DNA from 2 places in the Sporosarcina sp. Y352 genome. Region 1 is predicted to be linked to the other one. Evidence: riboswitches for the same ligand, from Rfam matches in the RefSeq annotation. Region 1 holds a riboswitch; the other holds the start of a gene.

Region 1 (4,997 bases):
TTTCTTTTAGCTGTGGTCCTCTAGCCATCGTTCCATCGACATTCATAATTTCAACTATCACGCCCACCGGCTCTGACCCAGCAAGCTTCGCAAGGTCGACCGCAGCTTCTGTATGACCTGACCTTTTTAAGACACCGCCAGCCTTGGCAATCAATGGGAAAATATGACCAGGTCTTGTAAAATCAGTCGGTCTGGCTTCACTCCCCAGCATCTTCAACACGGTTTCTGATCGTTCAAATGCAGAAATACCAGTGTGACACTGCGCGTGATCGATGCTTATCGTGAAAGCTGTTCCGTTTACATCGGTATTATTATTTGTCATAAGTCCAAGATCAAGCTGTTGGGATTTCTCTTCATCTATCGGCACGCAAATCAATCCACGACCTTCAGTCGCCATGAAATTAATCATTTCCGGCGTTGCAAATTCACCAAGCGCAACAAAGTCCCCTTCATTTTCGCGATCCTCGTCGTCAACAACAATTATCGCTTTTCCTTTTTTCAGATCTTCGATTGCTTTTTCTACGGTAGTGTACATCTTTTTTCCTCCTTAACTGAGGAATCCGCTTGCGACAAGTGTATCCATTGTTAAACCGCCAGTTGATTTCTCTTTGTTAGTAGTAGTCATAAGCCGTTCAATATATTTTGCAAGCATGTCGCATTCTACGTTCACTTTATCCCCTGGTCTTTTCCGACCGATGATTGAGTCATCTTGTGTAACCGGAATTAGTGAGATGATAAAACTTTCTTCTGTCACACCAAAGACAGTAAGCGAAGTACCATCCACTGTTACTGAACCTTTCGGGATGAAATACTTCAACAATTGAGGCTCGACACTGATTTCAACATAAATGGCATTTTCTTTTTGTCTTACTGACACGACTTCTCCGGTGCCATCAACATGTCCGCTGACGATATGACCACCGAATCGACCATCTGCCGCCATTGCACGCTCAAGATTGACGGGACTTCCCGTTCGCAATGCATGAAGCGTTGTCGCCTTGACTGTTTCAGGCATGACGTCGGCAGAAAAATGATTACTTGAGAAGTCCGATACCGTCAAACAGACACCGTTCACTGACAAACTGTCGCCTTTTTTAACATCGCTCAGCACTTTAGCGCAACGAATTGATAGTTGCATTGAATTCGATCCTGGTCTGACCGCTGAAACTGTTCCTATTTCTTCGATAATTCCAGTAAACAATTATAGTCAATCCTCCTTCAGGAACTTGGCACGCAATCGAATATCGTCCCCGATTTGTTGCACATTAAAAAAACGGAGTGATTCTCATCCGCCATCCTGTTCTGCGTGTCGTCCACATAGATAGATGCCTATTGCCAGTCAATCTCGGTGCCATTTACAAATACAGTTCATCCGCCAAGCCTTCAGTGATGAAACTGCAAAGGAAACGGCTGTCGCCTTCGACAAACAACTTCATCTTTACCAGACGATTTAAAATTACATTCAAAAAAGGTACATTTTCTGAGATCCTTTCAATTGAAACGAGAGGATATTCGAAAAAGCAGGTTCCGACTCTGGTAAATCGAGTGTAAAAAAAATTGTTTCTGTAGCGCAGTCAGTTACGACATTAGCCGTTTTGGGCGTCCTGAGATGCCGTTCTAAAATAGTTCGAATTGGATTCTTTCCACCATGGGGCAAACGGGTGGTGAGGAAAGGGTTATTGTGAAGTACGGTTTGTACGCCAGCCAAAATAGCATCATGGATATTGCGGAGGTGATGGACTACGGTTCGTAATGCAGCCGAAGTAATCCATTTGCTGTCCCCATTCTGCGTTGAAAGTCTACCGTCAAGAGTTGCGGCGGCTTTCAAGGTGTCGTATGGTGTCCCGTATTTGCTGAAATACAAAAATGCTTGGTTTGACTGCTCTGCCTCTTGTTGTAAAATGCCGGAGATGACTTCGATTCCCGCTACTTTAAGAAGCCCGACTCCTGTTCCTTTTACGGAAGGATTCGGATGGAAAGACGCAACAAAGAAACGTTGAATTCCTGACGATCTAAGTAGATCTGTACACGAAAGTGTTTTCCTTCTATGGAAAAACTGTTCTAGTGCCAAATATAGATCTGCACCAACAGAATTCAAACCTGTCATCGTCAGTGCCTGCACTTCTGTATGAGGTGTTCTAGCTCGCAAATGTGCACCGGTCCCTAATATCAGACCGTCTTTCGCGCAAACAGCACCGACGAGTAGATTCGGCGAGGCTTGTCCCTGTGCAGTCCGCACCAGTTCAAGAGCAACTCTCATATAATGTTGAGGTTCCATTTGCATTCCCCCTTTCACTATTTGAAAGGGCAGAGCTTGCAAGCATAGTACGTATAGCCAAAACACTTCTCCCATCCAGACTGTAACTGTCGGTGCCGGAATTTCACCAGCTCCACCGCCTTCCTAAACGAAGAAGGACGGGTCACGGACTTACGAGCTATGCTCGATCACCGTCGGTAAGGAATTTCACCTTGCCCCGAAGAGTTTGTTTATACGTACCGATTTAAAGTTAACATACTTTTATAAAAAAAACAAAAAAACTCAGTTCGTTTCAAAACGGAACTGAGTCTCAGTCATCATTGTCCTTATTCTATTAAGTCTCCAATCGAATCGATATCAATGTATTACGGAACAACTAGACCAAATTTTAACACCTTCCATACTTACGCCAAGTTCTTCAAATTTACCAACGGATTTCCAGGATATGCATTGAACGTTTATGCTATCCAAGCTTCGAGTGGTGCCTCTGAACCAAAGTCAGCACCCCCTGTTGTGAATGGAGATTTTATTTTACCACTTTCGCTTTCAATTCAATTTCAACATTTCCTTTTATCGCCCGGCTAATCATACAGGATGTTTCTGCCTTTTCCGCAAGTTTATAAGCAAGTGCTTCATCCTTTTCAGTCGCATCCAGTTTCAAAACGATTTGGGGTTTATGTATAATTTTTTTGTATGTAATGACACCGTTTGTTACATCGACAATTCCCACAGACTCCATTGTCAACGCTTCCTTTTCAAGCTTGCTGCGTTCCATCATCGCAGCGAGCGTAATAATATAGCATGTGGCGGCTGCTCCTAATAACATTTCATCAGGGTTTGTACCTACTCCTGGCCCATCCATTTCAGGAGGTATTGACACTGTTGTCTTCAAATTCCCAGCATCAATCGTTCCGATATCATTTCGTAAACCTGGCCAATCCGCTTTCAAATAAAAGTGATGTTCTGCCATCGTGTATGCCCCCCTTATATTTTGTTGCTGTAATCATCTGTACAATTCTATTTTACACTTCGGTCTCAATTCGTAGTATTAAATTGATTGGCATTTTCCAATAGCTTATCTGAAAGTAAGGATAGCTCTGCTCCCGTTTTCTCAACTTCTTGCATCGCTTCGACTTGCTCCTGAAACGCCTGTATCATTAGCACTGCATTACTCTTATTTTTCTTTGAAACATTTCCCACTTGTTGCGTAGATTGTTCCAACAAGGGTAGGCCGCTTTCCAATAAGTCTAATTGTTCTTTCATAATGAACAACTTTTGATCCAATAGTCGAATATGATTTGTAGCTTCTTTAAAATTCTTACTATTTTCATAAGTCATGCTCTCAAAAGCCGTCGCTTTCTGTTTCATTTTTTCTATGTAAGCAGTAGAATTATCAACAGATTGTTCCATTTCAGAAATCGTTCCTTTTATTTCTTCTGTTGCATTGGCAGATTGCTCCGCTAAACGTTGTACCTCGTTCGCTACTACTATGAAACCCGCTCCTGCATTTCCAGCTCTTGATGCTTCAATTTTCGCATTTAATGCAAGCATGCGTGTTTGGTTCGTAATTTTGTCAATTGTCGTAACAACTTGTGATACAGACAAGAACTTTTTTTGTAAAGCATCAATCGTTTGAATGACGCTTTTCATACTATCAAAGAAGGTATGCATACTATTAGCAGCTTCGATTGTCGAATCCTCTCCAGCTTTTACGACTTGCTCCGTAACTGTTGCCACTTGAAATACTTCGTCCATTTTATTGAACATTACACCCATTTGCATTTTCATATGCTGAAAAGCTTGTTGCTGAGATACTGAAACTGAAACTGTCTCCGATGCAATCTTCTCTAACTCAGAAACTTGAACTTTTAAATAATCGTTTTTCGTTAGAAGTGTATTTGAATTCTCATTTAAGTGACTTCCGGTCTGCGCTAATTGTGTACTGGTGTTTTTAATTTCCACTAGCATCTGAGACATATTGTTGATCATCATCTGGAAACTTTTTATAAGGGAATGAAATTCGGGTGTAGTTGATTGAATCGATAGGTTGACACTTAAGTCTCCCTCCCTGACCATTTGCATTTTTTGTTGTAATACAGTTATTGGTTTCGTCATTCGGTGAATCGTTGGTGTAATGACTAGTAATGCAATGATTAATGCAAGTAGGATTGACACATAAATTACCTTACTCATTTCTCTCGTATCAGATAAGTAATCGCTGTCTGGAACGACAATAACATATTCTCCGCCTAATTCTTGAATACGGAAAAAGCTAATGGTATATGGATTCCCCTGAATTGTTTCATGTAAAATACCTTTTCCTTCTTTACTAATTTTTTCTGCGATTTGATTAGACAACTTCAGAGTTGAATTTCCATTAACAGCAAAAGGGATCAGTTGATCATCCTTACCGTAAAATATAGTTGGATTATAACCATCTTGCGTTAGTGAAACATGTTGCCTTTTTATGACTCCCTCAAGCTCTTTCATAAAGTTTTCTTGATTACCTACATGCACTAACATCAATGTTTTCGCCATATCATTGACAATTGTCACTTCTCGTTCCAAGTGTGAAGATACAAGATTAATCGTGCTGGTTTTCATTTTTTCATATGCTGTCAACCCTATCGTAATGGTAGATACTAGTAAGATAGCTAAAATTACACCTAGAAGTCGCAATTTAAATGAGATGGTTGTTAGCCTTAATGAAAAGACTTTCCTTTTCACTTTTTTAAAAAGG
Region 2 (4,997 bases), on a different contig from region 1:
AGAAGAACTAATGGAAGATTTGGAAGATGCTTTCGATGGCTGTCCAACCGATTCAATCAAGACCGCCGATGCACCATTTGATGGCGATGCGTTAAAATACGAAAATTAATTTCAAATTAGTAGTCGACATACACCAACCAGTATTACTAGCTCAGCGCATCTCAGTTGACGTCGGAGATACCATACCGACCCAACTACACTAGATTACTCCACAAGCATGTCCTATGCAGTGTTGAACGCGCTGAACTCACCTTCAGGTCACTAAATTAATTAATACATAGAAAAGCCGTACCGGTAAAACTTCCCGGTACGGCTTTTCTCTATATAGTATTTTGACTCGTTACATTTGTAATTCAAGAAGCTAATTGTGACCGCTGTTGAGCAATCCATTTTTGCATACTATTGAAAAGTAGCAATGTAATAACCATTAGAATAACACCTTTGACAAGGTTAAATGGTAAGATTCCCAATACAATCATCGAGTACAATGCATCACCTGACATAGCCGGCATATTAAGGAAGTAACCGTACATTGGCAAGAACAATACATAGTTCAGGACGCTCATGCCGACTGCCATCGCAACTGTTCCAGCAATCAGACCGACCGTAAGGCCTTTAGCCGTCCGGAATTTATTGAAGATGAAATAGATAGGTAGTATAAAGAGTACACCCGTTACAAAGTTTGCAAGTTCTCCTACAGGTACTCCTGTCGGGCTTCCTGACATGAACCAGTGCATAATATTTTTAAGCAATTCAACCGATATTCCAGCTACAGGTCCCATAGTCATAATTGCCAAAACGGCAGGAATCTCACTGAAATCGATTTTCAGAAATGCCGGTAATGCAGGTAACGGGAAGTTAAACTGCATCAAAACAGTTGAAATACTCCCTAGTATCGCGATCAAAATCATCTTACGTAATTTCTTGTTTGTCATTTGTTCCTCTCTCCTTTTGCGATTCACTTCAAAAGAGGAAAGGCCGTTCCATCCTATATATGTCGACAAAAAATCCCTAAAGCAAATAGGCTTTAAGGAGTTAAAAGGTACGTTTCGCTTTCGATACATGTCGCAATACGTCATCAGCTTCGCTCGTTCACATCAATATGTGTCTAACTTAAGGACACTCTGGTGTTCACTTACTTGCATCTATTGCTGCATTCATCTCGAAATCTTCACAAGTTAAAAGGAATAAATCTCCTATTTACCCATGATTAAACAAGCACCCTTTTTGTGGACAACACAAAAAGATGGCCGCACCTTCACCTTCTCCCATCCAGACTATACTGTCGGCTCCGGAATCACACCGGTATCAGCTGTTAAGCTCGCGGGCTTGGAAAAAAAAAGTTCCTTTACCGCCGGTCGGGAATTACACCCTGCCCCGAAGATGAATCAATATTATGTTACATTTCTATTGTATATATAAAAGAGTGCTTTGTAAACAGTTCAGTTTACAAAGCACTCTTTTTTCATTTCAAAATGAAAGGTAGCGGATTAGACCCAATCGGAACCGGTAAAGGTTGAATGAAGTTAAAACCGTTCCATTCTTCTTGAACTACATTTTCAAATTGAAGCTGTTCACCAAAGCTAGCGGCCGTTAACAGCATACCTTCAATCATTAACATTCCTTTTGTCGGCTCAATCGCTTCCAAGTCCAGGGGTTTTGTGAATGTTACAACAGTCACTTCAGTTCCTTGATTTACTTCAAATTCGATAGCAGCTGGAATGACTGACTGAAAAACATCATTTGGCTTTATCCTCATCTGTTGCAGTGCTTTTACGATAGATGGCTGCGTTTGCGAAAAGTTGGATGAAAGAAACTGCTGTCCATCTTCTTGCTCAAATAAGTAGTAATTAAAGTGATTGATACCACTCTTTAACACCATTGGCGTACTGGGCTGCCCGACTTCGGAAAATACGACTGCCGATTCATCTTCGTGCTGAAATTGTATTTCTTTAAAATCATAAAACGTATCCTGTAATGTATTGAAATACACTTCCATCGAAGCAGACGCCAAGTCGTAGCCATGCCCCTTCGGAAGCCGGTGGATAAGGTCTAAATCATCCCGAATAAAAACACCTTCATAAGGGTGATATGCAGTAAATCCGAGCGCTTCCTCGTCGATACGCACCGCATATTTTGTGTATAAATCATAACTTGTCGGATTCAAAGTTCCAAAATCCGCTTCGATTTGACTGTTTGGAATAACGAATGAAACAGGAATGCTTGATGCCTGATCACCTGCAAGCCCTAAATGGAATAATGTAGCGTCTGCGAGATCTACGGGATAGACAGCAAAACGATGCATACTACTCTCCACGTTCGCCATAATAGTAGAGGATTCCTCCGTCTGTTTTTCGGCCGTTGCCATTTTAGACGATTCATCTCCTACCGTAGAAGTGTCAAAGTCATCACTCTTCGTCACAGCCGAGTCTGCACTTTCAGACTTCATTGCGCTGTCATCTCCCCGAAACATCGATGGGATTAGAAGCCCAACAACTAGCAGAGCAGCGATAGCTACCAATGCCGGCATCCACCTTAAAGATCGCTTGCGACGGTGGTCGCTCAGCCTTTCATCCTGCTTAAGCCGTTCAAGAATCCCCGATTTTGAACGGTTATCCTCTATATCAGGCAAATCTCCAAGGAGATTTTCAATCTTGTTGTTATTCCATTTATTTGGGGTCATCAAGTTCCCTCCCTTCTGTCGGAAGAGCATTCAATTTCTTTTGTAAAGCTTTGATTGCCCTGTGTTGAGTGGTCTTTACTTTGCCTTCTGTCCAGCCAAGGATTTCAGCTGATTCAGCAATTGAAAGGTCTTGGAAATAACGCATAATGATAACCATTTTTTGATCACCTGTACACGTATTAAGTGCGTTTAACAGCTCTTGCATTTCTTCACTGAGTGTAACGATTTCCTCCTGAAGGATTCCTGTCGAAACGAGCTCACTTTTTTCCCAGTCGAATTTATCAAAGAGATGTTTTTTTCGCACTGTGTTTTTCCTGAAATAATCTATTGCGACATTTTTGGCAATTGAAAAGAGCCATGTCTTTTCGGAACTTTTCCCCTCAAAACCGACGTACGCCCGCAGCACCCTTACATATACTTCATGCATAAGGTCTTCAGCTTGATCACGGTCCCTTGTCAAATAGATAAGAAACTTGAACACATCCTGATGATACTGCTCGTATAGTCGGTGAAAAACGGAGTCGTTCATAAAATTCCCCCGCTCTATTAATTAGTCGTTCTTCAAGCTATTTAGTTACATATTTTTTAATAGCAATGTACAACAGAAAATCGTACCTTCAACGTCGCCCCTTGTTGCAGTAATTCTGCCGCCGTGGGAGTCGATTATACTTTTCGCGATAGCAAGTCCTAGGCCCGTACCGCCTTTCCCCCTTGTTCTCGCTTTATCCGCTTTATAAAATCGTTCGAAGATGTACGGAAGATCCTCTACTGGAATCCCAACGCCTGTATCCGTGACTTTTATTTCAATCTTATCTACAAGCTTTTCAATACTAATTTTGACGCTACCTCCATCAGGCGTATGGCGTATGGCATTGTCGATTAAATTAGTAAATACTTGCTCCAACCGATCTTCATCAACGTTTATAATTAATTCTTGGGTTTCTGGAAATTCGAAAGACAGTTCAACATTCGCTTCTCGCGCTACTTGCATGAACTTAAATACAATTCTGTCCAGGAAAGGGATTATTGACAAATCATCTTTGTAAAGCCGCATATGACCGGACTCCATCCTAGCGAGATCCAGAAGATCCGTCACAAGGCGTCCCATTCTTTTCGACTCATCGTGAATGATTTGCACCATCTCGTCGCGTTCCTCATCACTGTTGGTCACGCCATCTATAATCGCTTCACTGTAACCCTGCAGCATGGAAATGGGCGTTCGAAGTTCATGGGATACGTTTGCGATGAAATCTGAACGGAGCTTTTCAAGTTTATGCTGATCCGTCATATCTCTTAAGACTGCAACAGCCCCACGAATACTATTTCCGCTATAAAGCGGGCTTATCGAAATACCATAGAACTGACCATTCAGTTCCAATTCATCCTCCACTTCCTCAGCAAACGTAATTACGTGTTCAAGCATATGAAAAATGGCTGGCGGTATATGGCGATTTCCTTCTAGTTCCTCATTTTTAATATACCAATTTTGCAAGAGTCTTTCTGCTTGGGGATTACTTAAAAGAATCGTGTAATCACGATTGAATGTAATGACAGCATCCGTCATTGATGTCAAAATACTTGAAAGTTGTTCCTTATCCTGATTAATTAGTTCTACATGATATTTAAGTTGTCTACCCATCTGATTAAATGCCGTAGCGAGTTGACCAATTTCATCATTTTGATTTACAGGCAAACGAGTGTCGAAATTACCTTTTGACAATTCAAAAGCAGCTTGCCTAAAACTCCTTAAAGGTAGAGTAATTCGAGTAGACAGGAAGAATGCAAAAAATGTCGTTAAAATAAATGCTATAAATGCTGATAAAAATACAATATGCGTAGTTCTTTTCGTAGTTCTGTGGACAGCTTCAAGACTTTGGTAAATGACAACCGTACCAGTTACTTCATTTTCTATTTCAAGTGGGTAAGATAAAACTAGATATTTCTCCATGACATCTTCTTCAATATTAGAAGGTAGAATCATTTCCTTCACGACTGGCTTATCCAGTTTTTGATTGAATTGGAATAGAGATTCATTCAGGATTTTTTCCTCTATCTTTTCCTGGTTTAAGCCCTTATGAAACGAATCGGTAACTTCTCGGTCGGAACCCACAACCATTGCATTTGTTTCTTCGTCAAGAATGTCATGAATAATTACTTGCATCGAAGGTCCACCTTCATGATCTTCGACGATTTTACCGATTGTCGTTACTACCCTTCGTAAGGTATCCTCGGCTTGTTGCGTATGAAAATTATCAAGGAATTCTAGTAACAGTACTGTTACGATAAAAAGGACAAAGGAAACGAGAAGCAATAT

The links. A riboswitch is a leader RNA that binds a small molecule or an ion and turns the genes downstream of it on or off. The one in region 1 is predicted to bind FMN.
Region 2: another riboswitch for FMN. It lies ahead of AC1TO6_RS12335 (ECF transporter S component); the one in region 1 lies ahead of ribD (bifunctional diaminohydroxyphosphoribosylaminopyrimidine deaminase/5-amino-6-(5-phosphoribosylamino)uracil reductase RibD).

The regions. Positions count from the first base shown of each region.
Region 1 covers NZ_JBXCJE010000001.1:360,061-365,057, forward strand. The annotation lists gene AC1TO6_RS01880 (bifunctional 3,4-dihydroxy-2-butanone-4-phosphate synthase/GTP cyclohydrolase II) at 1-535, opposite strand, end outside; gene ribE (riboflavin synthase) at 548-1,201, opposite strand; gene ribD (bifunctional diaminohydroxyphosphoribosylaminopyrimidine deaminase/5-amino-6-(5-phosphoribosylamino)uracil reductase RibD) at 1,463-2,278, opposite strand; FMN riboswitch at 2,338-2,486, opposite strand; gene AC1TO6_RS01895 (OsmC family protein) at 2,784-3,227, opposite strand; gene AC1TO6_RS01900 (methyl-accepting chemotaxis protein) at 3,293-4,997, opposite strand, start outside.
Region 2 covers NZ_JBXCJE010000006.1:126,693-131,689, forward strand. The annotation lists gene AC1TO6_RS12330 (ferredoxin) at 1-109, shown strand, start outside; gene AC1TO6_RS12335 (ECF transporter S component) at 354-935, opposite strand; FMN riboswitch at 1,257-1,389, opposite strand; gene AC1TO6_RS12340 (hypothetical protein) at 1,466-2,683, opposite strand; gene AC1TO6_RS12345 (RNA polymerase sigma factor SigX) at 2,670-3,212, opposite strand; gene AC1TO6_RS12350 (ATP-binding protein) at 3,258-4,997, opposite strand, start outside.